3 regions of the Bacillus sp. M13(2017) genome follow, and region 2 is predicted to be linked to each of the others. Evidence: riboswitches for the same ligand, from Rfam matches in the RefSeq annotation. Region 2 holds a riboswitch; each other region holds the start of a gene.

Region 1 (3,284 bases), on a different contig from region 2:
TCTCTATTAAACTTCTTTTGAAATTCTTCGATATGTAAAGTATTATATTTTTTCGCTGCAAGCGCCAAGCCAAATGCAGCTACAATTCCAATTGCAGGCGCTCCGCGTACTTCTAACATTATGATACTTTTCCAAACCTCTTCAATAGTCGTTAATGTTTTGTATTCTGTGCTATGTGGCAATTTCGTTTGATTTAATACCGCAATTGCATCACCTTTCCAACTTACAGATCTCGGAACAGTAACGATTGTACTCATGCTTTTACACCCCTTGAAACTGTCTGTTGAAATAATGTTCGAAACAGTTGAATATCAGCACTTTTAGATTCATATTTTATTAGTTCTTTTCCTAAGGATAGCGCTTGTTTCTTAGCTTGAATTCTTGTTTCTTTATTTTCTATTTCATCTAAATCTGCTACATGAGCTAAACCAATTGTTCTACGAATTAGTTCACATCCGGCAAATCCAACTGCATCAGTAAAGATATTTTGCAAAATAATTGGTAACCATTGTTTTTCTTTCGTATATGCTTCTATACCTTCTCCAATCCATAACTTTGTAAAAGTTTCTACAAAATAACTCCACGTCTTTTCTATATGGAAAAATAGTACACTTCTTTTTTCTTCTTCTCTAGATAAAGCATTTAATAATAGATTTGCAATAAATTGACCTATGTCAAATCCAAATGGGCCATATGTCGCAAATTCTGGATCAATCACTTTCGTTTCAGAAGGTGACGAAAAAATACTACCAGTATGTAAATCACCATGAATAAGAGTTTCTTTTCTTGTTAAGAACTTATATTTATATTGTGCTACTTTTAGTTTTAAAGTTTTATCACTCCAAAGTTCATCAACCACGAGCTGTAAATCTGGCTCATAATCATTTGTATCATAATGTCCAAACGGATCTGTAAACACTAAATCCTCTGTAATTTTACAAAGGTCCGGGTTTACAAAGGTACCTTCTAGTACCCTCTTCTCTTCTGACTGTAAACCAAAATCTGAAGTATAAAATAAAACATGTGCTAGAAAACGGCCGATATGCTGGGATAAAAGCGGATATTCTTCTCCGTCTATTAATCCTTTTCTTGTAATTGTTAGTCTTGATAAGTCTTCTATTACCGTTATCGCTAACTCTTCATCATGACTGTACACTACTGGAACATAATCCGGTACATACTGCGCAAAAATTTGTAATGCCTTGCTTTCAATCGTTGCTCTTTTTATAGACAATGGCCAGCTTTCACCAACTACTTTCGCATATGGCAGTGCCTGTTTTATTATAATAGACTTCTCTCCATCATCTAATTTGAACACGTAATTTAAGTTTCCGTCTCCAATTTCATGACAAACGACATTTGCCTTCGCTTCAAAATAGCCATGATCTTTCGCATATTGTACAGCTGTTATTTCTGTTAATGAATAATATCCCATCGTCTTCTCCCCCTTTTTAAATTCAGAGGTTTTTCTAACACAGAAAAACCTCTTTTCACTAAGAAAGAGGTTTGAAGTTTATCTTCTCCCCTCTTATCTGCCAGAAAGTTTTACTTTCTGCTGGAATTAGCACCGTGCCTTTTGGCGTAATAAACGCCCCATTTCACAATGGTATTACGGTCGGTTGCTGGGTTTCATCGGGCCAAATCCCTCCACCTGCTCTTGATAAGAGTTATATAATTTTTTGAATTTTTAACTTTATGTTGAAGACTATACCAAGAATAAAAATCACTTGTCAACATTTTATTTGTATAATTCTGGACGACGATCCGCAAAAACTGGAATTCCTTTACGTACTTCTTTAATTTTCTCGAATACAAGCTCTCCAAATAAAATTGATTCCTCTTCATTCGCCTCTACTACAACTTCACCCCAAGGATCCACAATTAAAGAATGACCTGCAAACACATTATTCGGATCCTTTCCTGCTCTATTACAAGCAACAACATAACACTGATTTTCAACTGCTCTTGCTTGCAATAGCAAACGCCAATGTGCTAAACGAACTAATGGCCATTCAGCTACAACAAATAATACTTTTGCCCCTTTAACAGTATGGACACGCATCCACTCTGGAAAACGAATATCATAACAAATTGTTCCAGCGCATTCAACATCATCTAGCTTAAATTCGCCCGTACCATTACCAGCTATTAAATATTTATGTTCATCCATAAGCTGAAATAAATGTACTTTACTATATTCATTAACTAGTTCTCCTTCCTTGTTTACAACATACATTGTATTTGTAACACCTTGTTCCGTTTGCTTCGCTATGGAACCACCAACAATATGTACACCATATTGTTTCGACCATTCTTTTAACTTTTCTTTCGTTTCCAATCCATCCCTATCTGCAATTTCAGAAAGTCTTGTTAAATCATATCCTGTTGTCCATAATTCTGGTAAGACGATAACATCTGGCCTTTCCTTCATAGCTTCGCTTATTTTATTTTTAGCATTCTCAATATTTTTTTCTACATCTCCAAAAACAATATCCATTTGAATACATGCGACTTTCATTTTGTCAGCCCCATTCTTATTTTTTCTTTACAAAATACTGGAAAGATTATATCATTTGTCACTAGAATTGTAACAACTTTCAAAAGAGGTGGAAAGTATGAAATTATTTCAACCTTCTGAGATAGTAACATCATTGCCGACACAATTTTTCGCTTCACTTGTTGCAAAAGTTAACAAAGTCGTAGCAGCTGGTCACGATGTTATTAATCTAGGTCAAGGTAATCCAGATCAACCAACACCGCAGCATATCGTAAAAGCTTTACAAGATGCTGCAGAAAAGACCATTCATCATAAATATCCGCCATTTCGCGGACATGAAAGTTTAAAAGAAGCCGTGGCAACATTCTATCAACGTGAATATGATGTAGTAGTAAATCCAAAAACAGAAGTTGCTATTTTGTTTGGGGGAAAGGCTGGATTAGTAGAGTTACCAGTTTGTTTTACAAACCCTGGTGATACTATTCTCGTTCCAGATCCAGGCTATCCAGATTATTTATCAGGAGTTGCTTTAGCAAAAGCACAATTTGAAACAATGCCGCTTATTGCAGAAAATAATTTTTTACCAGATTATACGAAAATCGATGACTCTATTGCCGAGCGTGCAAAATTAATGTTTTTAAACTATCCAAATAATCCGACCGGTGCTACTGCATCAAAAGATTTTTTTGATACAACCATTAACTTTGCTAATGAACATAATATATTAGTTGTTCACGATTTTGCTTACGGCGCTATTGGATTTGATGGTCAAAAGCCCGTGAGTTTC
Region 2 (3,284 bases):
TCTTTATATGCATCTACTACTGAAAAATCCATAGCAGCAATATAAATTCGTTCTAATTTATCACGAACCGATTTTGCTTTTGCTAAGAAAGACATCGCCTCATTCATTTTTGCTTTATATTGAATGGAAACATCACGAATTTCCTTCGCATATTTCTCATCCGTCCCTGGGGTAACAATAAGGGCATACATATCAATAATTTCATCACCCTCGCGACTTGGAAAATATTCATGTGGTGCAGTGCTATCAAAAATTGCAAAGCCTAATTCTCTTACGATAACCATATCAAGACTATTCGGATCAAATCCGCAATGATATACTTCAACTTCAAACCCTTTTTCTTCAGCTGCCTTAGCTAACTTTTTGAGCATCGTTGATTTTCCAGAGCCTGGGCGCCCTTTTATAAAATAACGATATGGTAACCCTTCTGTTAAATTAGGAACAAAATCAACTGCTCCTTTCGGTGTAGCAGCTCCTAAAAAACGATGTTTTACAAGCGATTGTCTCCCGCTTTTATCTGCAAATAATTTCTGGATTAGCTGATCGGTTAATTCATTTGCTTTATTAAAATCTATATTATCAATATATATCTTCTCCCACTCATCATGTATAAGCAATGCCTCTTTAAAACATGCGTAAGCAGACTGAAAAGCTTTGCTTGCTTCTGAAACAAATCTTTCAATTTCTAACTTCTGCTTCCTTAGTTTATCTGAATCCCAAGCAATTCCTAAATTTATATACTCTTCAACAACTCCTGGCATTTTGGGCTCAATTACATGTGGTGATGTCCCATCAACAATTCCTACTTTTAATTTTGGGATAATTACACCATCAACCGATTTATTGTCAGAAGAACAATGTAAAAATTCAATATCATATCCTTTTTCAACCCATTCACGACCGATTGCCTTTATTAAAGAAGATTTCCCCGTTCCTGGACCACCCTTTAAGATAAATAATCTGTCTAACCCTTTTAAATTCTCTTCATATAAATTATGAAATCCCCTAGCTGTATTACCACCAGCATAATAATTCAATACATTTCCTGTCACTGCACTCACTCCTTCGCAGCATTCTATTTACATAAGCTACAATATGCGCGTAGCTTTATTTGGGTGAATACCTATTTTGTATTGCACGCAAAAAGGAAATGAATTACAATTTAACTATCGGAAAATTCCGGTTTTAAAATTAAATACTTCTTTATCAAGAGAGGCAGAGGGACCGGCCCTTTGAAGCCCAGCAACCTCAGTTTATACAAACTGAATAGGTGCTAATTCCTGCAAAATGCATTGCATTTTGGAAGATAAAATTCAACTAGCATGTAAAGCTCACCTTTCTTGATATTGAAGGGTGAGCTTTTTATTATTTGAAAAACATATATTGGAGGTATGTAAAATGAAAGTAATTGATTTATCGCAAACATTTGAAAATAATATGTCTCAATTTCCTGGAACACCTAAAATACAACTAGAAGCTGTTACAAGTGTTGAAGAATCAGGCTATCAAGTTACAGATTTTCATTCTGTCGTTCATGTTGGCACGCATTGTGATGCTCCTGCGCATTTTATTTCAGGCGCAACGACTATCGATCAATTACCCCTAAATCAATTTGTAGGCGAAGCGATTCTTATTGATGTAACTCATGTACAAGAACGAAAACTACCTAAAGAAGTACTGCACGATGCTGATATAAGAGAAGGAGATATTGTTATTTTCCATTCCAATCTATCTACTAAATGGAATACAGAGGCGTATGAGAAAGAAGCTTTTTATCTTTCTGAAGAATTAGCCGAGGAACTAGTACAATTAAAAGTAAAATCTGTCGGTTTAGATTTTATTTCTCCTGATGAGGTAACGACAGAAACATCACCAATTCATCACATACTACTTGGGAATAATATTTATTTAATCGAAAACTTAACAAACTTAGATGCCATTCACACGAAACGTTTCTTCTTCTCAGCAGCACCTTTAAAAATTAAAGATAGCGACGGTGCTTTCGCAAGAGCATTCGCTGTAATTTTTTAAACAAACTATACAAAAAAGCAAAGATCATCATTGACCTTTGCTTCTATTTTTTTTATTTAAATTAAGAAAGAATTGCTCAACATGGGGACGTAACCAAGCTAAATAATCCTTCTCTTTCTTCTTTGTACAAGCTATTTCTTCCCCATCTACCATTTCAACAAGTTCTAGTTCTAACAGTTGCTTCGTGAATGCTAACATATTCACTTCTTCGGATGGATACTCTTCTTTTAATTTCTCCTCAATTTCCCCCAATAAAAAACCGTCACGCATCATTGCCAATGCATCAATCCAAAGTGGCGGCATTTCATATTTTTCTCCTGTAATTGTATCTTTTACAATATAATTCTTTTGCTCTTTTCGAAATTGAATCGTGTGTAAACATACAGTCGAATTTAATGTTAATTCCATCATACCACCTCTTTCATAATATCTGCATAGAAAAAAGGATGCGCGTGCACCCCTTCTTATCTTTTCATAACACTACTGAACCGCTACATGAGCAATCAATCTCATGTCGATATTTTCCTCCATTATAAACGAAGTATTTTATAAAAAAAACCCTTCTTGAAACATTTTATAAAATGTTTATATTTACACAACAAGAACACTTTTCTGAAAAATCTTTTCTCCCAATACATTAAACGGTCGGCAGAAAAATTTCTACTTTTGTTCCTACTCCTATACTACTTTGGATTGTGATACTCCCTTGATGTTCCTTAATAATTTTATATGTAATCATTAATCCAAGTCCTGTACCAGTTTCCTTTGTTGTGTAAAACGCCTTGCCGATTTTTTCTAACTTCTCATTCTCTATACCAAATCCTTGGTCTTCAACAGAAATACACAAATATCCTTGCGTTTTTTGATATGCACGGATATGGATTTCTCCGCCCTCTGGCATTGATTCTATTCCATTTTTAATGATATTTAATAACACTTGTTTTAATTGCTTATCATTACCGTTTATAGTTGGTAAATTCCCATCTACTTGTAAATAACATTTAACTCTATATTGCATTGCATAACTTTCCATTAGATGCACAACATATAGAAGGATGTCTCGTATATTACACCTTTCATAATTTGTTGGCTTTGGTTTTCCTAACAACATTAATTCACTAACAAATCCATTGACTCTTTCAATTTCTTGTAGCATAATGTCGTAGCTCATCGTATCAGTTGGATTTCTTTCTTTTTGCATTTGCGTAAATCCTTTTAACGCTGTTAACGGATTTCGAATTTCATGGGCAATT
Region 3 (3,284 bases), on a different contig from region 2:
CGCTTCATACACTTCTTCAATTAACTTGATATCATAAATTGGCTGAGTTAAAAAATACTCCGCTCCAGCATCTATTTTTCGTTCCATCCGCTTAACCGCTGCTTTTAAGTGCCTTACATGAGGATTAAATGCGCCGCCTACAGAAAACCTTGTCGCCGGTCCAATTGATTTCCCTAAAATTGAACGTCCACCGTTCATTTCTTTAATCATTTTAATAAGCTCAATAGAGGATAAATCATATACAGAAGTGGCACCGGGAAAATCACCAACGCGCGCTGGATCACCAGTTAAAGCTAACACTTCTTCCATCCCTAACGCCGATAAACCTAACAAATGAGATTGTAGTCCAATGACGTTATGATCTCTACACGTTAAATGCGTCAATACCGGGATATCATGCTTCGTTAATAACGCACCCATTGCCATATTAGAAACACGAGGTGATGCTAATGAATTATCTGCTAGAGTAATAGCATCTGCTCCCGCTCTTTTTAACGCTCTTGCTCCTTCAAAAAAACGCTGTGTATCTAACGTTTTCGGTGGATCTAATTCCACTACAACTGTCGTTTGTTTTTTCGCTTTCTCTGCTAGAGTGACGTGAGCCTTCGAGCGTTTCTCATGCGTATGAACGACTTTCGGCCTTTGAATCGTGTCTTTTTCTATTACAGGGGTAATATTCGCAACAGCGCGCTTCATACTTTGAATATGTTCTGGAGTCGTACCACAACAACCACCCAATAACCGAATACCTTGCTCAATAAATCTCGGTGTCATCGCTTCGAAATAAGCTGGGCTTCCCTCATATACGTAACGTCCCTCCACATAATTCGGGAGACCTGCATTTGGGTATGCTGATAAATAGCCATTTTGCGGAATCGATATCATTTTGAAAGCTTCCGTCATATGAAGCGGCCCTAGTTGACAATTCAATCCAACAACATTTGCACCGTAATCTATAAGTTGCTTTAATATTTCATTGACATCATTTCCATTTTGAGTCGTACCTGCTTCATGTAACGCTAATTGAGCAACAATTGGAATATTCGTTTGCTTACGCAATACTTTAACGGCATGAAGTAATTCAAATTCATCGTAAAAAGTTTCTAATAGTAATCCATCAACCTGTTCTTCTAGTAAAGCCTCCGCCTGTTCAAGTAACATAAACTCTCTTTCCATATCAGTCGTTGTAACAGCTCCGATATGTTTCATACCACCGATTGTTCCTAAAATTGCATTTTTATCTGCCACAGATGCTTTCGCCAGTTTTACTGCCGCTCTATTAATTTCTGTAACTTGATTTTCTAAACCATACATACGTAATTTCGCCTCATTTGCTCCATACGTATTCGTTTGAATTACATCTGCTCCAGCAGCTACATATTGTTTATGAATTGATATAATTAAGTCTGGATCAGATACATTCAATTCTTCAAAACTACTTTGCAAACCATGTGAATGCAATAACGTCCCAACCGCACCATCACCTATTACAATTCCTTTTGATAATAAATCTAGTAATTTCACGAATCTCCCTCATTTCTATCAATATAAAAAACCCCTCTTCACTTTGAAGAGGGGGACATAATCGTTCCTCCTCTTATTATGCAAAACATTCGTTTTGCAGGTATTAGCACCGTTTCAAACATTTCGTTTGAAGGTTGCCGGGTTTCACAGGGCCTTTCCCTCCACCGCTCTCAATAAGAGTTGTCTTTATTATTTTATTTATGTAGCTAAAAGGAAATGTGTTCCCCTTTTAACAATGTTTGTTAATTTTTTATAAATTTAGCATGCACAAAAGTAAAAGTCAATGACAATTGCGGAAAAATAAAAATTATTTAAAATAAAGTTGCAATTCAATTATCTTTTGTTGTAAAGTTAAAAACATAATAAAAATTTCATACGAACATTCTTATCTAGAGAGGTAGAGGGACTGGCCCTGTGACGCCTCAGCAACCATTAACATTTTGTTAATAAGGTGCTAATTCCAGCAAATTGTGAAAGATTTGACAGATGAGAAGAAGACTCTATTTAAACCGAAAGCCTTCTTCTTAGAAGGCTTTTTTTATTTTATATTCACTTAATGTTTCAATTTAAAAAGGAGGAATTTTCACATGTCAACAATCGAAACAAAACTAGCACAAATCGGAAATCGCAGTGAAACTAAAACTGGAACGGTTAATCCACCAGTTTATTTCTCAACCGCTTATCGTCACGAAGGAATTGGTAAATCTACTGGCTTTGACTATTCACGAACTGGCAATCCAACTCGCGGTCTTTTAGAACGGGCGATCGCAGACTTAGAATATGGCGAACAAGGTTATGCCTGTAGTTCAGGGATGGCGGCTGTTCTCCTCGTCCTTTCTCTATTCCGCTCTGGAGACGAACTTATTGTATCTGAAGATTTATACGGGGGAACGTATCGATTATTTTCTGAGCATGAAAAAAAGTGGAATGTTCGATGTAGATACGTAAATACACAGTCTATTAAACAAATTGAGCAAGCTATCACAACTGAAGTGAAGGCTATTTTCATAGAAACTCCAACTAATCCATTAATGCAAGTTACTGATATTGCTGCTGTCGCAACTGTCGCGAAAAGGCACGGACTACTTCTTATTGTAGACAACACATTCTACACACCTTATATACAGCAACCATTAACAGAAGGTGCTGACATTGTACTTCATAGCGCAACGAAATATTTAGGGGGACATAACGATGTACTAAGCGGGCTTGTCGTTGCAAAAGGAAAGGAACTTTGCGAGGAAATCGCTCATTATCATAATGCATCAGGTGCAGTTTTAAGTCCATTTGACTCATGGTTATTAATTCGCGGTATGAAAACGTTAGCGCTTCGCATGAGACAACACGAAGAAAATGCGAAAGCAGTTGTTGCGTATTTAAACGATGAAGACGGGGTAACAGATGTATTTTATCCAGGAAGAGGCGGCATGATTTCATTCCGCCTTAAAGATGAAGCTTGGATTAATCCATTCTTACAGTCTTTATCCTTAATTACATTTGCCGAAAGTCTTGGTGGTGTAGAAAGTTTAATGACTTATCCAGCAACGCAAACACATGCTGATATTCCTGAAGAAATTAGAACAGCAAACGGCGTATGTAATCGTCTTCTTCGATTCTCAGTTGGCATTGAAAATAGTAACGATTTAATTCAAGACTTAAAGCAAGCTATTAAACTCGTAAAAGAAGGTGTAAGAATATGAGCTATTCTATAGATACACTCTTACTACACAACCAATATAAACATGACTCGCAAACAGGCG

The links. A riboswitch is a leader RNA that binds a small molecule or an ion and turns the genes downstream of it on or off. The one in region 2 is predicted to bind S-adenosylmethionine.
Region 1: linked by a shared signal. The riboswitch ahead of mtnK (S-methyl-5-thioribose kinase) and the one ahead of CGQ22_RS19790 (cyclase family protein) in region 2 are both predicted to bind S-adenosylmethionine.
Region 3: linked by a shared signal. The riboswitch ahead of CGQ22_RS03340 (bifunctional homocysteine S-methyltransferase/methylenetetrahydrofolate reductase) and the one ahead of CGQ22_RS19790 (cyclase family protein) in region 2 are both predicted to bind S-adenosylmethionine.

Annotation. Positions count from the first base shown of each region.
Region 1 is NZ_KZ268500.1:771,430-774,713, reverse strand. It holds gene mtnA (S-methyl-5-thioribose-1-phosphate isomerase) at 1-257, opposite strand, end outside; gene mtnK (S-methyl-5-thioribose kinase) at 254-1,435, opposite strand; SAM riboswitch class I at 1,526-1,667, opposite strand; gene CGQ22_RS04495 (carbon-nitrogen family hydrolase) at 1,739-2,518, opposite strand; gene CGQ22_RS04490 (pyridoxal phosphate-dependent aminotransferase) at 2,616-3,284, shown strand, end outside.
Region 2 is NZ_KZ268508.1:75,420-78,703, reverse strand. It holds gene CGQ22_RS19795 (PRK06851 family protein) at 1-1,052, opposite strand, end outside; SAM riboswitch class I at 1,201-1,313, shown strand; gene CGQ22_RS19790 (cyclase family protein) at 1,399-2,031, shown strand; gene CGQ22_RS19785 (hypothetical protein) at 2,059-2,439, opposite strand; gene CGQ22_RS19780 (ATP-binding protein) at 2,669-3,284, opposite strand, start outside.
Region 3 is NZ_KZ268500.1:585,865-589,148, reverse strand. It holds gene CGQ22_RS03340 (bifunctional homocysteine S-methyltransferase/methylenetetrahydrofolate reductase) at 1-1,524, opposite strand, end outside; SAM riboswitch class I at 1,595-1,704, opposite strand; SAM riboswitch class I at 1,907-2,017, shown strand; gene metI (cystathionine gamma-synthase/O-acetylhomoserine thiolyase) at 2,112-3,224, shown strand; gene metC (cystathionine beta-lyase) at 3,221-3,284, shown strand, end outside.